Regions from separate parts of the Paenibacillus sp. MMO-177 genome, predicted to be linked through region 2. Evidence: riboswitches for the same ligand, from Rfam matches in the RefSeq annotation. Region 2 holds a riboswitch; the other holds the start of a gene.
What was found. Region 2 has a riboswitch for cyclic di-AMP ahead of WFK81_RS16790 (hypothetical protein). Riboswitches for the same ligand answer to the same signal wherever they lie in the genome.

Region 1 (7,263 bases), on a different contig from region 2:
GCAGCGTCAGCAGATCGGCATAGGGGATAAGCCATGATTCGTCAATATGTTCATCGTGATCGTCGTGCTTACGCTTTTTCACCTGCGCCAGCCTCCTTCTCCCTCATAGCAGCCCGTTCCGTTGGGGTGAGGAATACAGACAGCTTCTGGTTAATCGCGATCGTGGATACGCCGGATTGAATCGATAGCAGGCCTTCAACCATCATTAGGCGAAGCTGTACTTCTTTCTTGGATAAGCGCTTCAGTTTGTTCGCAAGCGGGTGCCATAGCACGTAACCGGTAAAGATACCGAGCAGCGTTGCGATAAAAGCGCCGGCAATGGAGTGGGCAAGGGTCTCCATGTCGTCCATATGGCCAAGTGCGCCGATCAGACCGACTACGGCACCAAGTACGCCAAGCGTTGGAGCATAAGTACCGGCCTGCGTGAAGATCAGGGCACCTGCTTTATGGCGGTCTTCCGTTGCGGAGATATCTTCAAGAAGGACATCGCGGACAAAATCCTGGTCATTCCCGTCAATAATCATGCGCATGCCGTTGCGGAGGAAAGTATCTTCGATATCCTCGACCTTGGCTTCCAGGGCAAGAAGGCCTTCGCGGCGGGTAATCGAAGCCCATTCCATAAAGCTCTCGATCAGCTGCTCGCGCGGCATCAGCGGTTGTTCCTTGAATGCAATCTTGAACAGCTTGCCGACCTTGGAAAGCTCCGACATCGGGAAGGCGATCATAACCGAAGCGATGGTCCCGAGGACGATAATCATATAAGCGGCGGGATTTAACAGATTGCTAAGAGCGGCACCCTTCAGCGTCATACCGACCAGTACCGCTACGAGTCCTAATATAATACCGATAATTGTAGAATTTTTCATCATGCACCCCGTCCAGTACGTTTTCGACAAATCTCTAGTACTTATATCGACAAGTTATCGTACGGAAATTAGACTTTCAGAAATGATTTAAGAGAGAGAGCGTTAATTTTCGTAAAAATGCGGTAAAATGAGTATAGAAGATAATTATGGTAAAGGTGGTTGACCTATAGTGGGCGTTAGACATGCAAGAGAGTATGCAGATATATTGAAAGAACTGACGGAAGCGGTAAGCGAAGTGGAAGGCAGCTATACGTTTTTTGAGATGGAAGAGGAAGAGTGGGTGGCGCTTGGGGCGGACGACCGGCATGAAGTCATGGAGGCGCTTGCCGACGATGTATTCTTCGGGCTTGGCGAACAACCGGTAATCGCGGTTGGCAAAGGAGCGATTACGTATCATCCGAAGCATCATGTCATTGAAGTATCGCAGGGGGATAACGTGACCCGTATGATTCGGTTGACATAAAGGCAACAAAGGGAGAGCGTGAGCGTGACGAACGACTGCTTATCAAATACGACGTTACCGCAGACGCTGCTGCTGGATGGCGAGCAGCTGTCTGCCTTCTATCAGCCGATCATCGCGCTTGATACGAGAAAAGTGGTTGGCTATGAGGTGCTTGGAAGGGCGTGCAAGGACGATGCGGTCCGCAGTCTCGGGCCTTTTTTCTGCGATTCCTCCGTACCGGTCCAGGACCATATCGCGGTTGACCGGATTTTGCGCGAACAAGCTTTTCGGAAAATAGGCGCAACCCCTCAGCCTCCGATGCTGTTTATTAATTTGAAGCCGAACTGGATGCACCGGGGCGTGCAGTCCGGGGAGATGTATACCTTATCTCTGCTGGACAAATATCAGATTGATCCCCGCAGAGTCGTTATAGAGATTACGGAAGAAAGCTTTAACGGCGAGATCGAGGAGCTGCGGGAAATTATCGATATGTACCGCTCTAAGGGCTGCTTGATTGCGATTGACGATGTGGGCAGCGGCTTTAGCGGCATGGACCGGATTGCCTTGATTCAGCCCAACATTCTGAAAATCGATATTCATATGCTGAAACGGAGCGCGAGCCATGACGGCTATCTGGGCACGCTCCGTTCCCTCTCCGCGCTGGCGGACCAGCTTGGGGCTTCGCTGCTTGCCGAAGGCGTGGAGACTAAGCAGGATTTGGCGCGAGCGATCCAGGCCGGAGTCCGGTACGTACAGGGCTTTCTGTTCGCGAAGGCCGAGCCGGATTTCGAAGAATCGTCCCGTTTTTCGGATTTATTGGAAAAAGAATTGGAAGCGCACCGGCAGCTTCAGCTCTATTCGGAGAACTACTGGCGCTATTTGTCGGACAGGTTGTCCGGCAAAATCGACAGGATTGGTCATCTGGAGGAGCTGGAGGAAGAGGATAATGAATGGATCGTCCGGCTGCTGCAGGAATTGGAGAACAACAGCGTTCGCGTCTACCTTTGCCGTGAAGACGGCATTCAGATTTCCTCCAATTATTCGAGAAGGGAAGACGGAAGCTGGCGGCGGGAGGACGAATACTGCGGAGCCAACTGGAGCTGGCGCCCGTATTTTGTTCCGAATGTCGTTGAATTGAACGAGAGCCGCCGCTCCATGGTATCCCGGGCCTATACCGACCTGGATTCTAGAGCGTGGATCCGGACGGTATCGGTAATGGTGAAACCCGGCATTATATTGTTCGTTGATATGAAAGATCCCGAGCCCGATTATTACCGGTTATAGGGATATTAACAAGTGGAGTGGTACACCATACAATGGAACTCCGCAGGCCCTTCCGGGGTTGGCCGTACATACGTATCGTCAATCGCAAAGCCGGCCCGTTCATAAGCGCGAATGGCCCGCGTGTTCCAGGTCAGCACCTCCAGATCGATGCTGTTCTGCGGTGCCCGGCGAAGGGCTTCAAGGACCAGCAGCCGCATAAAGTCGGGGCCGCTGCCTCTGCCGCATAAAGCGGGATGCAGGCCGAGACCGAGGCGGGTAACGCCAACAAGAGGAAAGAATTGGGCAAAGCCGATCAACTCCCGATCGCGATTCACGACAGCCGCATATTGCATGCGCCGCAGGACGGGATCGCCGAATTCGATCTCGTCCTTTTGCATCGCATCCCACGCCGGCCAGCGGTAAAGATCGTATGGCGGTTCATATTGCCATTCGCAGATTTGCCGGGCATGCTTAATTTCCAGCGGCTGGATAGTCATGTCCTCCAGAGATGGTTTATAATGTACCTCATTAGCGAAATTAGTCATAGATCTACCCTCATTATAAGATTCTATAAGTTTCTTTCCATTATAACATTTCGGTAATCGACTTCATGAGGATTTGGCGAAGGACAACGAAGGAGAACTTTTACGATGCGGAAATTAATAGCGCTTGGCTGTTTGTCTTATCTCGTAATTGGATTAGCTCATGTTGTGGGCGGGTCGGTAATGGAGCAGATGCTCGATAAATACGGTTTGTCTTATGGCGACGGCGGGCAATGGATGATGAATCAGTTTTTTGGTTTTTTGGTGGGCGTATTGCTATCCCCGTTTATTACGTCCAAGCTGGGCAAAAGAGGGGGAGTGCTTCTCTCGCTTGGTCTTCTGACGCTTGGCGAAGCGGCTTACAGCCTGACTCCCCATTCCTGGGGGCTGATGCTGTTTATCGCCTTGTTCGCCGGCTTTGGCTTTGGCATGACCGAATCGGTTATCGGAGCCATGGTCATTGATCTGGCGGAAGAGAACGGCAAGGCCAATGCGATGACCAAGCTGGAGACGTTCTTTGGAATCGGGGCCTTCCTGATGCCAACGATGGCTAGCCTATTGATCAGGTATGGGGTTTGGCAATTATCCTTCCCGATTTTATCGGCGCTTGCCGGCATTACCTTTATATTATGGATGACGATATCGTTCGGGCCAATCGATGACAAGATTGGTTTTCATGCCAGAGGCAAGAAGTCGGCGGCGGAGAGGGAAGCGGACGAACCGCGTCCAAAAGGATGGTTCGGCTATAAGAGAGCTTCGATTCCGTTCCTGCTTCTGTCGGCTTTATTTTTCGTCATTTACGTTGGCGTGGAAATGAGCTTCTCCAATTATTTGCCTTCGATTATGATCGAACGCTCCGGCATGACGGAAGCGAATGCCCCTTCCTCGCTAAGCCTGTTCTGGGGCACGATGATCCTCGGGCGTCTGTTCGCCGGACGGATCGCGGATCGCGTCGGATACATCCGCTATCTGTTTGTTGCGATTGCCGGAGCCTGCGTCGTTATTCTCGCGATGGGGGCCATTGGGCAGTTAAGCGGAATGATGGTTCTTGTCGGACTAAGCGGTTTGTTCTTCTCCGGCGTATTCGGGATTGCTCTTGTATTCGCGAACGGGCTCATTCCGGGCATGACGGAGCGGACAACCAGCCTGCTTGTCGCTTGCGGAGGAGTGGGCGGGGCGATCTTCCCGAAATTGACGGGATGGATGATGGACAGCTATGGCGCGGACCGAACGGTCTGGATTCTTGGCGTTTTTCTCATTGCGATGTTTGTCGTATTGCTTGCGATGCTGGCACTCGGCCGGAAGCAGCAGACGTCGGCTGCCTGACTAGAATAGCAGGAAAGAATAAAGCCGCATGCGGTTTGTCCGGTGGGACAAGCTGCATGCGGCTTTATTGCAGGAATCCTGTCAATCCGCCCCGATGGAAGCGGCTGCCGGATTCTATTCGTCGGCATATTTATCAAAAGTGCTAGGGTCCATGACACGTCGAGCGGTCACATACCGGTTGACATAATAAGAGTCACTAAGGTTGCTTATCGTAACGCCCTTGCTGGACGATGCATGAGCAAACTTGCCGTCTCCTACATAAATGCCGACATGAGATACACCACGACCGTTCGTGTTGAAGAACACGAGATCTCCGGCCACTAGATCGCTTTTTGCGATCTTCTTACCTGTTTCAGATTGCGAAGTGGAAGTGCGAGGAAGATCGATGCCCATTTTGTCGAAAACGTAAGAAGTAAATCCGGAGCAGTCGAATCCTTTCGTGGATGCTCCACCTGCAACGTACGGCGTGCCAATCAAATCGCTGACAATGCCGTCCATTTTGGAGTCTGCGAAAACGCTTCCGGCCTGAAAAGCCAGCATTAACGCAAGTCCAAGAAGTAGTGCTGTAACCTTTTTCAAAACGGTAAAGCTCCTTCCAATGCCGACGAGGTTAGCTGTGGGGTTCGGTTGAAGGATCCCTATGACTTCTCGGGCGCCGATACAATCTTTCGGACGTCGAAGTCAATTCACCCAAAGGTGGTTCCCCCGTTTCCAGTACAAGGAATTAGGCAGTTTGTTTTATGTACTTGGTAACTATTCGGTAATTTTCGTTTATCTCCTCCCCAAAGTGGCAAATTCTAATAATTCTCATGCAACCTTTTGACTAATCAAAGCGGAAAAGCTTGTATCCTGCGGTTAATAGTCTTCATGTAGGGCGCGCAGACTAGCAGAGAAGCACTATAAAGATTTACTAACTCTTTACTATGTGGTTTTGCTAGCCGATATGTTGATTTATTTGGAGAATGACGGACAAGCGAGCCCGAAAAAACGCGAAAAACCCGCGCCGCGACTAGGTCGCAGGGCGGGCTGCTTCTATAATTATGAGAAAATTTTAAACTTCCTTTGATCTTAAAATGTCGTATTGGGAGGCTAGAGTCCATACTTTCATCAGGGTTCGGACAAGATGATAGCTTTGGTGGACAAGGAGGGCGATAAAGCCGGCCCAGACAAGGGACAAGCTACTGACAAACAATCCGATTCCCGAGCCGATCGCCCACATGAGAAGCGATAATCCGGCAAAAGGAAGAAGATGCTTAACAGCTGTGCCCAGGGACTGGAAGATACCCCCGGCCTTCCCGCTGGTTGCTCCAAGCTGCATGGCGAGGAACAGCAGATGGAGCAGGATGCCCCATAACAGCCAGCCTCCCGCCGCGGGAAGGGTCTTTTGCAGCAAGGCTCCGATCGAGCGGCTGTGAAGCAGCGCTTCAAGACCCTTTGGCGCCAGCCACCATGCGGGAGCAAGAGTAAGAAGGGTCTCGATCCAGTAGAGAAGGGTAACCGGCTTCCATGCCCGGCGGATGCCTTGCAGAAACTGCGTTCCTCCTGCATCGGTCGCATGCTGCAGGGAGTAGAGCAGACCTGAGTTAAATAAAGGCGAGAGCAGCATTCTTGCCGCGAATAAGCCGCCAAGCAGCCACAGGTACGGAGTCAGCACATCCGTCTTCATAATTTGAAACTGCGCTTCGCTCATAAACAGCTGGACGGCTGCCTTGGAAGGGGATTGATCCGGAAACCGCCGCAGCAGCGGCGCTACAACGGAATCGATAAAGCGGTACAGGAAAAATCCCCACAGCAGCTGGTACAGGAATAGCAGGATAACGATATAAAAGTGCTTGATCGCGAGCCGCCAGCCTTGCCTCATATGATTTTTCATGGCTTATCCTCCTAAAATTGCGAAGCAATTCTTAGCTACCACATAAGAAGTTATAAGTTTCGAGAAAGCCGGAAGAACAAATTCTTATTGGCGATAAAACCTACCTCTAGACGCGGTCGCTCATCTTCGAAATTCTTCGATAGAGGTTTTCTCACCAGCCTAATATTCCGAGCAGACCCTGAATGACGTTAGAGATACCCAGACTCCAACGGGTACGCGTAACCTCAGATAGGTCAGCCTTCATATAGTCGTTGATATGCTTATTGTCCAGCACGTTTGTATGCTGAGGATCGACAGCCACCCATTGGAGCGGAGAGCTGTGGACAATTTTGTATTGAACGTGAGACTCCGTCGGATCCCAAGACTTCGGAACAATGGTGCCGTCCTTGAATTTCAGGACAACCGGAATCGGACCGTTATACCCGCCGTTGCGCTGAAGAAGGACAACCGATTCATACATCTGCTTTCCATCCTGCTCCACCGGATGGACGTTAATGGACTCCACGGATATGTCGGCCATCTGATTGCCATAGACGTATTGGTCGAAGTAATTGGTCCACTTCTGCTTGGTCACCTGTTCGACAACGCGCTGGAAGTCGGTGCTGGTCGGATGCTTGAACTTATATTTCTGGAAGTAGGTGCGCATAATCTTCTGCATCATTTTCTCGCCGACCTGTTTCTCGATGCCGATCAGCACGAGCTTCGCCCGCATGTACACATTTTCGGCATAGACGTTGTTGCTTGGATAAGCCCAAGATGGCTGCTTCAGCGGAGCGGGATCCGTCATATAGCTCGATTCCAGCGGCAGGTTAGCTTCGATGCCATATTCGCTTGCCATGACTTTATCTTCCGCGTAGGAGGTAAAGCCTTCGTCGAGCCAGGCCTCCTCGAACTCATTCGAGGCCACCATGCCATACCAGTATTGATGCCCGACCTCATGCACGACGGTTC
Region 2 (7,263 bases):
ATAAAAAGAGAGCCGTTTGATCCCGATGAAGATGTGGAGTTCGTCATGATTATCTCATCCTTTCAGATCGGTTAGATCCATACATGAACAAGCAGGTCGATCAGCTTAATGCCGACAAACGGGGCCAGGACGCCGCCAAGTCCGTAGATCAGCAGGTTTTTGCTTAACAGCTTTGACGCGCTCATCGGTTTGTACTGCACCCCGCGCATAGCGAGCGGAATGAGCAGAGGAATGATGATCGCGTTAAAGATAAGCGCGGACAGAATGGCCGAAGAGGGCGAGCCCAGCTTCATAATGTTCAGGGCGTCCATCTGAGGGATCGCGATCATAAACATGGCCGGAATAATGGCGAAATATTTGGCGATATCGTTCGCGATGCTAAAGGTTGTCAGCGCGCCGCGCGTCATCAGGAGCTGCTTGCCGATCGCAACGACCTCGATAATTTTGGAAGGGTCGGAATCCAGGTCGATCATATTGGCCGCTTCCTTCGCGGCAACCGTACCGCTGTTCATGGCAAGACCAACGTCAGCCTGGGCAAGCGCCGGAGCGTCGTTCGTCCCGTCACCCGTCATCGCGACAAGGCTGCCGGCTGCCTGTTCGCGGCGGATCAGCGCGATTTTATCCTCGGGCCTACTCTCCGCCACAAAGTCGTCAACCCCGGCTTCGCGGGCAATCGTTGCGGCAGTCAGCGGATTGTCGCCGGTACACATAATGGTCTTGATCCCCATGCGGCGAAGCTGCTCGAACCTCTCCTGCATGCCCGGCTTCACGGTATCCTTCAAATAAATGATCCCGTAGACGCGGTTATCAACCGCAACGGCGAGCGGCGTACCGCCAAGCACGGCAACCCCTTCGCCGGTGGCATCCAGGTCGGAAGGGACGGTGCCGCCTTGGGAAGCTACCCATTTCTTCACGGCGTCAACGGCGCCTTTGCGTACTTTTCGTCCGTCCGGAAGGTCCAGGCCGCTCATCCGGGTCTCGGCCGTAAACGCAATGACCTGCGCATTCTCGGAAAGCTGGGCCTGATAGCTCAGCTGTTTGGCCTTCATCAGCTCCAATACGGAACGTCCCTCCGGCGTCTCGTCCTTAGCCGAGCTGAGCGCCGCCCACTCGCCAAGCTCCTGAACGCTTACGCCTTTGACCGGCAGGAAGTCGCTGGCCATCCGGTTGCCGTACGTGATGGTACCGGTCTTATCCAGAATCATCGTATTAATGTCGCCGGCCGCTTCTACCGCTTTGCCGGACATGGCGAGCACGTTGAACTGCGTGACGCGGTCCATGCCGGCGATCCCGATTGCCGATAACAGACCGCCGATGGTAGTCGGAATGAGACAGACCAGCAGGGCGATAAGCACCGGAATATCAAGCTCTACGCCGACGTATTTGGCGATTGGAGCAAGGGTAACGACAACAATCAGGAAGATCAGCGTCAGACTGGTAAGCAGCGTGTTCAGCGCCAGCTCGTTAGGCGTCTTTTGGCGTTTCGCGCCTTCAACCAGAGAGATCATGCGGTCGATAAACGATTCGCCGGGATCGCTCATAATCCGGACTTTGATCCGGTCGCTGACAACGCGGGTGCCGCCCGTTACCGAGCTGAAGTCGCCGCCGGCTTCCTTGATTACCGGTGCCGACTCGCCGGTGATTGCCGATTCGTCGACGGAAGCAAGGCCTTCGATAATTTCGCCGTCGCCGGGAATCATCTCTCCTTCGGAGACGACGACGATATCTCCTTTGCGGAGCTCGGTTGACGACACCTGCTTCGTTGTGGAGCCAGTCACTTTGTTTGCCGTAATATCCTTCTTGCTCTTCTTGAGCGAATCGGCTTGGGCTTTGCCGCGTCCTTCGGCCAGCGCTTCCGCAAAATTGGCGAACAAGACGGTAAACAGCAGAATCAGAAAGACGGTCAGATTGAATCCGGTCCGGCCCTCCGTTCCGAAGTAGCCGGGGAAGATCGTCATCAGCAGGACGACAAGCGTGCCGACCTCCACGACAAACATGACGGGATTTCTCATCATGGTCAGCGGGTTTAATTTCAGAAAGCTGTCCTTCGCCGCGCGACTTATAATCGCCGAGGTCAGCATGGATTTACGTTGTGTGGTCACGGTTATTCACCTCATCCTTATCCGTTAGCGAATCGTTAAATACTCTGCGATAGGTCCAAGTACGACGGCAGGCAGGAACGTAAGCGCGCCGACAATAACGACGGTGCCTACTAGGATCCCGCCAAACAGTACGTTGTCCGTCCGGAATGTTCCGATCGTTTCGGGTACGGGCTTTTTGCGGACCAGGGATCCGGCTACGGCCAGCATGGCAATCATCGAAACATACCGTCCAAGCAGCATGACAAGGCCGGTTGTGATGTTCCAGAACGGCGTATTGTCGGCAAGACCTTCGAAGCCCGAGCCGTTATTCGCCGCCGAAGAGGTGTATTCATAGAGCACTTGCGAGATGCCGTGGAAGCCAGGATTCGTAATGGCGCCCCGGCCAAGGTCCGTCAGGAAAGCAATGGCGGTTGGCGCCAAAATGATAAACGGATGAACGAGAATCGCAATCGCGATCAGCTTCATTTCCTTGGGCTCGATTTTCCGCCCGAGTAACTCCGGTGTCCGACCGACCATTAGTCCCGCGATAAAGACGGCAAGAATCGCATACATCAGCATATTGACGAGGCCAACGCCTTTGCCGCCGAACACGACGTTCAGCATCATCTCCGCCAACGGGACAAGACCGCCGATTGGCGTCAGCGTATCGTGCATGTTATTAACCGAACCGGTTGTCGCAGCGGTCGTAACCGCCGTGAAGAGGGCGGACTGGGCAATGCCGAACCGGACTTCCTTGCCTTCCATGCTGCCTTGCGAGGCATCTGCGCCAAGGTTGTTCAGTTCCGGATTGCCATGCAGCTCAGCCGTGTAAACCGTCGCAAGGAATACCAGGAACAGCGACATCATGGCGCCAAACACAACCCAGCCCTGCTTGCGGTTGCCCGCGAAACGGCCGTATACATAGGGAAGGCTGGCAGGCAGCGCCCACATGGACAAAATCTCGATGACGTTCGTCAGCGGGCTTGGATTCTCGAACGGATGCGCCGAATTGGCACCCATAAAGCCGCCGCCGTTCGTGCCCAAATGCTTAATCGATTCAAGGGAAGCAACCGGCCCGATAGCGATGGTTTGCGTTGCTCCTTCCAGCGTTGTTGCCGTTACGTTAGGCTGCAGCGTCTGCGGCACGTGAAGCGCCACAAGCACCAGCGTAATAAGCGTTGCGAGCGGCAGGAAAATCCGCGTATGGGATTTCACGAAGTCGGTGAAGAAGTTGCCGATTGTGCTGCCCCTGCTCGTCAAGCCGCGGATAAAAGCAATCGCAACCGAGAAGCCGGTAGCCGCCGAAGTGAACATCATCATCATAATGACGGCCATCTGCGAGAAATAGGACAGCCCGGTCTCGCCGCTGTAATGCTGCAGGTTCGTATTCGTAATAAAGCTGATAACGGTATTGAACGACAGCGTTTCTTCCATAGCGCCAATGCGGTTGGGGTTGCCCGGAAGGCCGCCCTGCAAGCGCAGAATAAAATAACTAATCGCGACTAGCACGATATTCGTGAGCAGAAAGCTCAGCGCGTATTTTTTCCAGGTCATGCTCTCGCGCGATTTCAGCCCGATTACTTTATAAATGAACCGTTCGATGCCGCCGAATAAGCGGTCAGTCCGATTCGGTTGATCCGAGTACACATGGTATACGTAGGTTCCGAGCGGTTTGACGAGCAGTACGAGCACGCCAATCACGATAATGAGCTGTAAAATATCCATTGCCATTGCGGCCTCCCAGCGATCGATAAGGTTTTAGAATTTCTCCGGATTAATCAGGGCATAAATTAAGTAAAGAAAGAGAAACAAAGCCAGCGTTAACGCTACGATCATCGCTTTTCCTCCTCTTGAATAGCCCGGTCGCACCAATGCATAAAGCCGGCGAAAAGTACAAATATCGCTGCCAGAAGCAGCGCCATATAAATATCCTGCATCGAGTATTCCTCCTAAAAGAATGACCGCATGGCCTGTTTAGGCTCCATTTGGGATAATTCCTAACTGGTGAGGTCGTTTGTGATGAGAAAAGACGTTTCCGTCTGCCCGGAGTGCACCACGTAATTCGCGCCCATCCCCTTGTAAATCAACCGGGGATTCGTACTTTCGGTAATGACGCAGATCGACTTAGAAGTCCAGCTGCGGCAAATCTGAATATAACGGCAGCACAGATTCAGGCTTCTCTCGAATAAAAAGATCCGGCCGACCGGCAGCTCCGGTACCCGCCAGGTTGCTTCATCAATCGTGTTGACAACGATTACGATGCTTACTCCCAGCCCCAGCATCCTATCGTATTCGGTCTTGTTGTTCACAATGGCTGCAAAAGGGATATGCCGTCGCTGCAGCTGTTTAATAAAGTCCTCGCCCTGCGCGTTGGGGGCGGAGACGAGTATATAATCGTCCATGGTTTAGGCTCCTCTTCTGATTGGAGGAATCAACGACAACAAAAAGCCGCGGAAGAGGGACTCTTCACGCGGCTTATAAGCGCAGCAGAAAATAAACCGCGCCTAAATTCACGATCATCGTTGCCTCTCTTGGTACGCTGACGAAGTTAGCTGACGGATTCGGGCGTAAGAGTCGCCCTACGCCGACGAGCTCAGATGGTACTGAGTCGGCGATTCACCCCGAGGACAAGCTAGCTGTGTTGAACAGCCGGCTGTCCGATTGGTTCCCCCGTTCCCCGCGAAGGGGATTAAGCGATAAAGACAGTTGATTTTGATTAATAATCGGCATGAGAAAAAGCCGCAGAGGAAAGTTCCCCGCGGCCTTGAAAAGGTCACAAGATCACATCATCCTCTCTACTTGGAAAATGCCCTGCCTAATGGGCAGTCGCATTTTCATCGCTTACGAGGTTAGCTGACGGATTCGGACGGTGAGAGTCGCCCTACCGGTTCAGGCCGCGCGCAGCCTTTTCCCGGATTCACCCCGGATAAGCAAGCCGCCCCGGCTCTCACACCGTTGCGATGCTGCTTATCGATTGGTTCCCCCGTTTCCCTTAACGGAAACTCAGCAATTGATACTTTTGCTGAATCGTATATTACGCCTGACGGCCGAAGATGTAAATGAACGATGGAGGCGGCATATTGTCTAATTCTGACAAGGAGTTTGGTTAGAGCGTTTACATTTGGAAGGGACTCCATCATGCTCCTTCTTGGACTCTATATCTCGCGAATACTGCAATTCGATGTGAAATTTAGGTATATGCCAAGCCCAAATTGGTTTGTCCGAGGTCGCCATTGCGTGCCGGGCACGAAGCCGTGGGCTGAAAAGAGCCAAATAAGACGGAAAAACCGTCTTACAGCGGCTGGAGGGCGGGCCGCGGGTTAGAAAGAGCCAAATAAGACGGAAAAACCGTCTTACAGCGGCTGGAGGGCGGGCCGCGGGTTAGAAAGAGCTAAATAAGACGGAAAAACCGTCTTACAGCGGCTGGAGGGCGGGCCGCGGGTTAGAAAGAGCCAAATAAGACGGAAAAACCGTCTTACAACGGCTGGAGGGCGGGCCGCGGGTTAGAAAGAGCCAAATAAGACGGAAAAACCGTCTTACAACGGCTGGAGGGCGGCGCCGCGTGCTAGAAAGAGCCAAATAAGACGGAAAAACCGTCTTACAGCGGCTGGAGGGCGGGCCGCGGGTTAGAAAGAGCTAAATAAGACGGAAAAACCGTCTTACAGCGGTTGGACGTGGGGTAGGAAGCAGGAGCGATAAGTGCGTGTTAAGTGCGAGGAGTGAAATAAGAGGGCGGAATGAGCGTATACTGGAACGATTGGACTTTTCATTAGAATACTCCGAAGCGAAACGCGCCTCCTGCCAAAGGCGGCGAATCGTTTCACCTTGGCCCCTTGTTTTCATCAGCTAATTTTGGGACAATAGGAACAGTATGCGGTTTTGGCCGCGTTTCACGAAAAGAGGAAAAACGATGAGTACACCATCCATATATGGATTTACATTAGATCAATTAACGGCATGGCTGGGCGAGCGCGGGCATAAAAAGTTCCGGGCGGCTCAGGTGTGGGAATATTTGTACCGGAAGCGGGTTACAAACTTTGCGGATATGACGGAGGTTCATCCGGACTTGGTGAAGCTGCTGGAGGAGAACTTTGCGATCCAGACGCTGGTCGAGCATACGAAGCAGGTGTCGAAGGACGGCACGGTCAAGCTGCTGCTCAAGCTGGATGACGGCAACCTGATCGAGACGGTAATGATGCGTCATAAGTTCGGCCTGTCGGTCTGCGTAACCACGCAGGTTGGCTGCAATATCGGCTGCAGCTTCTGCGCGAGCGGCCTGCTCAAGAAGAGCAGAGATCTGACAAGCGGCGAGATTGTCGAGCAGATTATGAAGATTCAGCTCCATCTTGATGAAGCGGGTCAAGGCGAGAAGGTCAGTCATATCGTTGTCATGGGGATCGGCGAGCCGTTCGATAACTTTACGAACCTGAACGACTTCCTCACGACGGTGAAGGATCATAAAGGCTTGGCTATCGGACCGCGCCATATTACGGTATCGACAAGCGGCCTCGCGGACAAAATCAGAGAGTTTGCCGACAAGGATCAAGGGGTTAACCTTGCCGTATCGCTGCATGCGCCTAATAATGAGCTGCGGACGCGGATTATGAAGATCAACCGCGCGATTCCGATCGAGAAGCTGATGGATGCGATCGATTATTATCTGGAGCGGACGAACCGCCGCATTACGCTGGAGTATATTCTGCTCAAGGACGTCAACGACCGGCCGGAGCATGCGCTTGAGCTTGCGGAGCTGGTGGGCGACCGCCGCCGTTCTCTCGTGAACGTGAACCTTATTCCTTACAATCCGGTTGACGAGCATAGCCAATACCAGCGCAGCGAGAACGACTCCATCAAAGGCTTCTACGATACGCTGAAAAAACAAGGCGTAAGCGTCAGCGTCCGCCTCGAGCATGGTGCCGACATCGACGCGGCTTGCGGCCAGCTGCGCAGCAAGCAGATGAATAAGGAAAAAGCCGGATAACAATCGGCACAACCAAACGGGTGTCCCATAAGTCAGAATCTTTGAAGAAGAGCCAGCACTTTCAAAAATAGCGTCGCAGACTCTGCAACGCTATTTTTTTGATCTGTTGCAGCTTTTTTAGCACAATATGATCAAGCCTGCTCACCGTACGTTGGATTTACTCCAGTGAAATCGGGTGAAACGGGTGACTTGCGGGGGGAC

Region 1: it holds a riboswitch for cyclic di-AMP, as region 2 does, so the genes downstream of both, WFK81_RS29590 (C40 family peptidase) here and WFK81_RS16790 (hypothetical protein) in region 2, are expected to answer to the same signal.

Annotation. Positions count from the first base shown of each region.
Region 1 is NZ_JBBCUR010000018.1:30,988-38,250, reverse strand. It holds gene motB (flagellar motor protein MotB) at 1-82, opposite strand, end outside; gene motA (flagellar motor stator protein MotA) at 69-866, opposite strand; gene WFK81_RS29610 (hypothetical protein) at 1,036-1,329, shown strand; gene WFK81_RS29605 (EAL domain-containing protein) at 1,354-2,592, shown strand; gene WFK81_RS29600 (GNAT family N-acetyltransferase) at 2,598-3,116, opposite strand; gene WFK81_RS29595 (MFS transporter) at 3,222-4,439, shown strand; gene WFK81_RS29590 (C40 family peptidase) at 4,554-5,018, opposite strand; cyclic di-AMP (ydaO/yuaA leader) riboswitch at 5,024-5,180, opposite strand; gene WFK81_RS29585 (hypothetical protein) at 5,491-6,312, opposite strand; gene WFK81_RS29580 (M1 family metallopeptidase) at 6,464-7,263, opposite strand, start outside.
Region 2 is NZ_JBBCUR010000004.1:276,591-283,853, reverse strand. It holds gene kdpC (potassium-transporting ATPase subunit KdpC) at 1-47, opposite strand, end outside; gene kdpB (potassium-transporting ATPase subunit KdpB) at 72-2,081, opposite strand; gene kdpA (potassium-transporting ATPase subunit KdpA) at 2,127-3,806, opposite strand; gene kdpF (K(+)-transporting ATPase subunit F) at 3,840-3,917, opposite strand; gene WFK81_RS16790 (hypothetical protein) at 4,079-4,483, opposite strand; cyclic di-AMP (ydaO/yuaA leader) riboswitch at 4,603-4,787, opposite strand; cyclic di-AMP (ydaO/yuaA leader) riboswitch at 4,905-5,100, opposite strand; gene rlmN (23S rRNA (adenine(2503)-C(2))-methyltransferase RlmN) at 5,992-7,062, shown strand.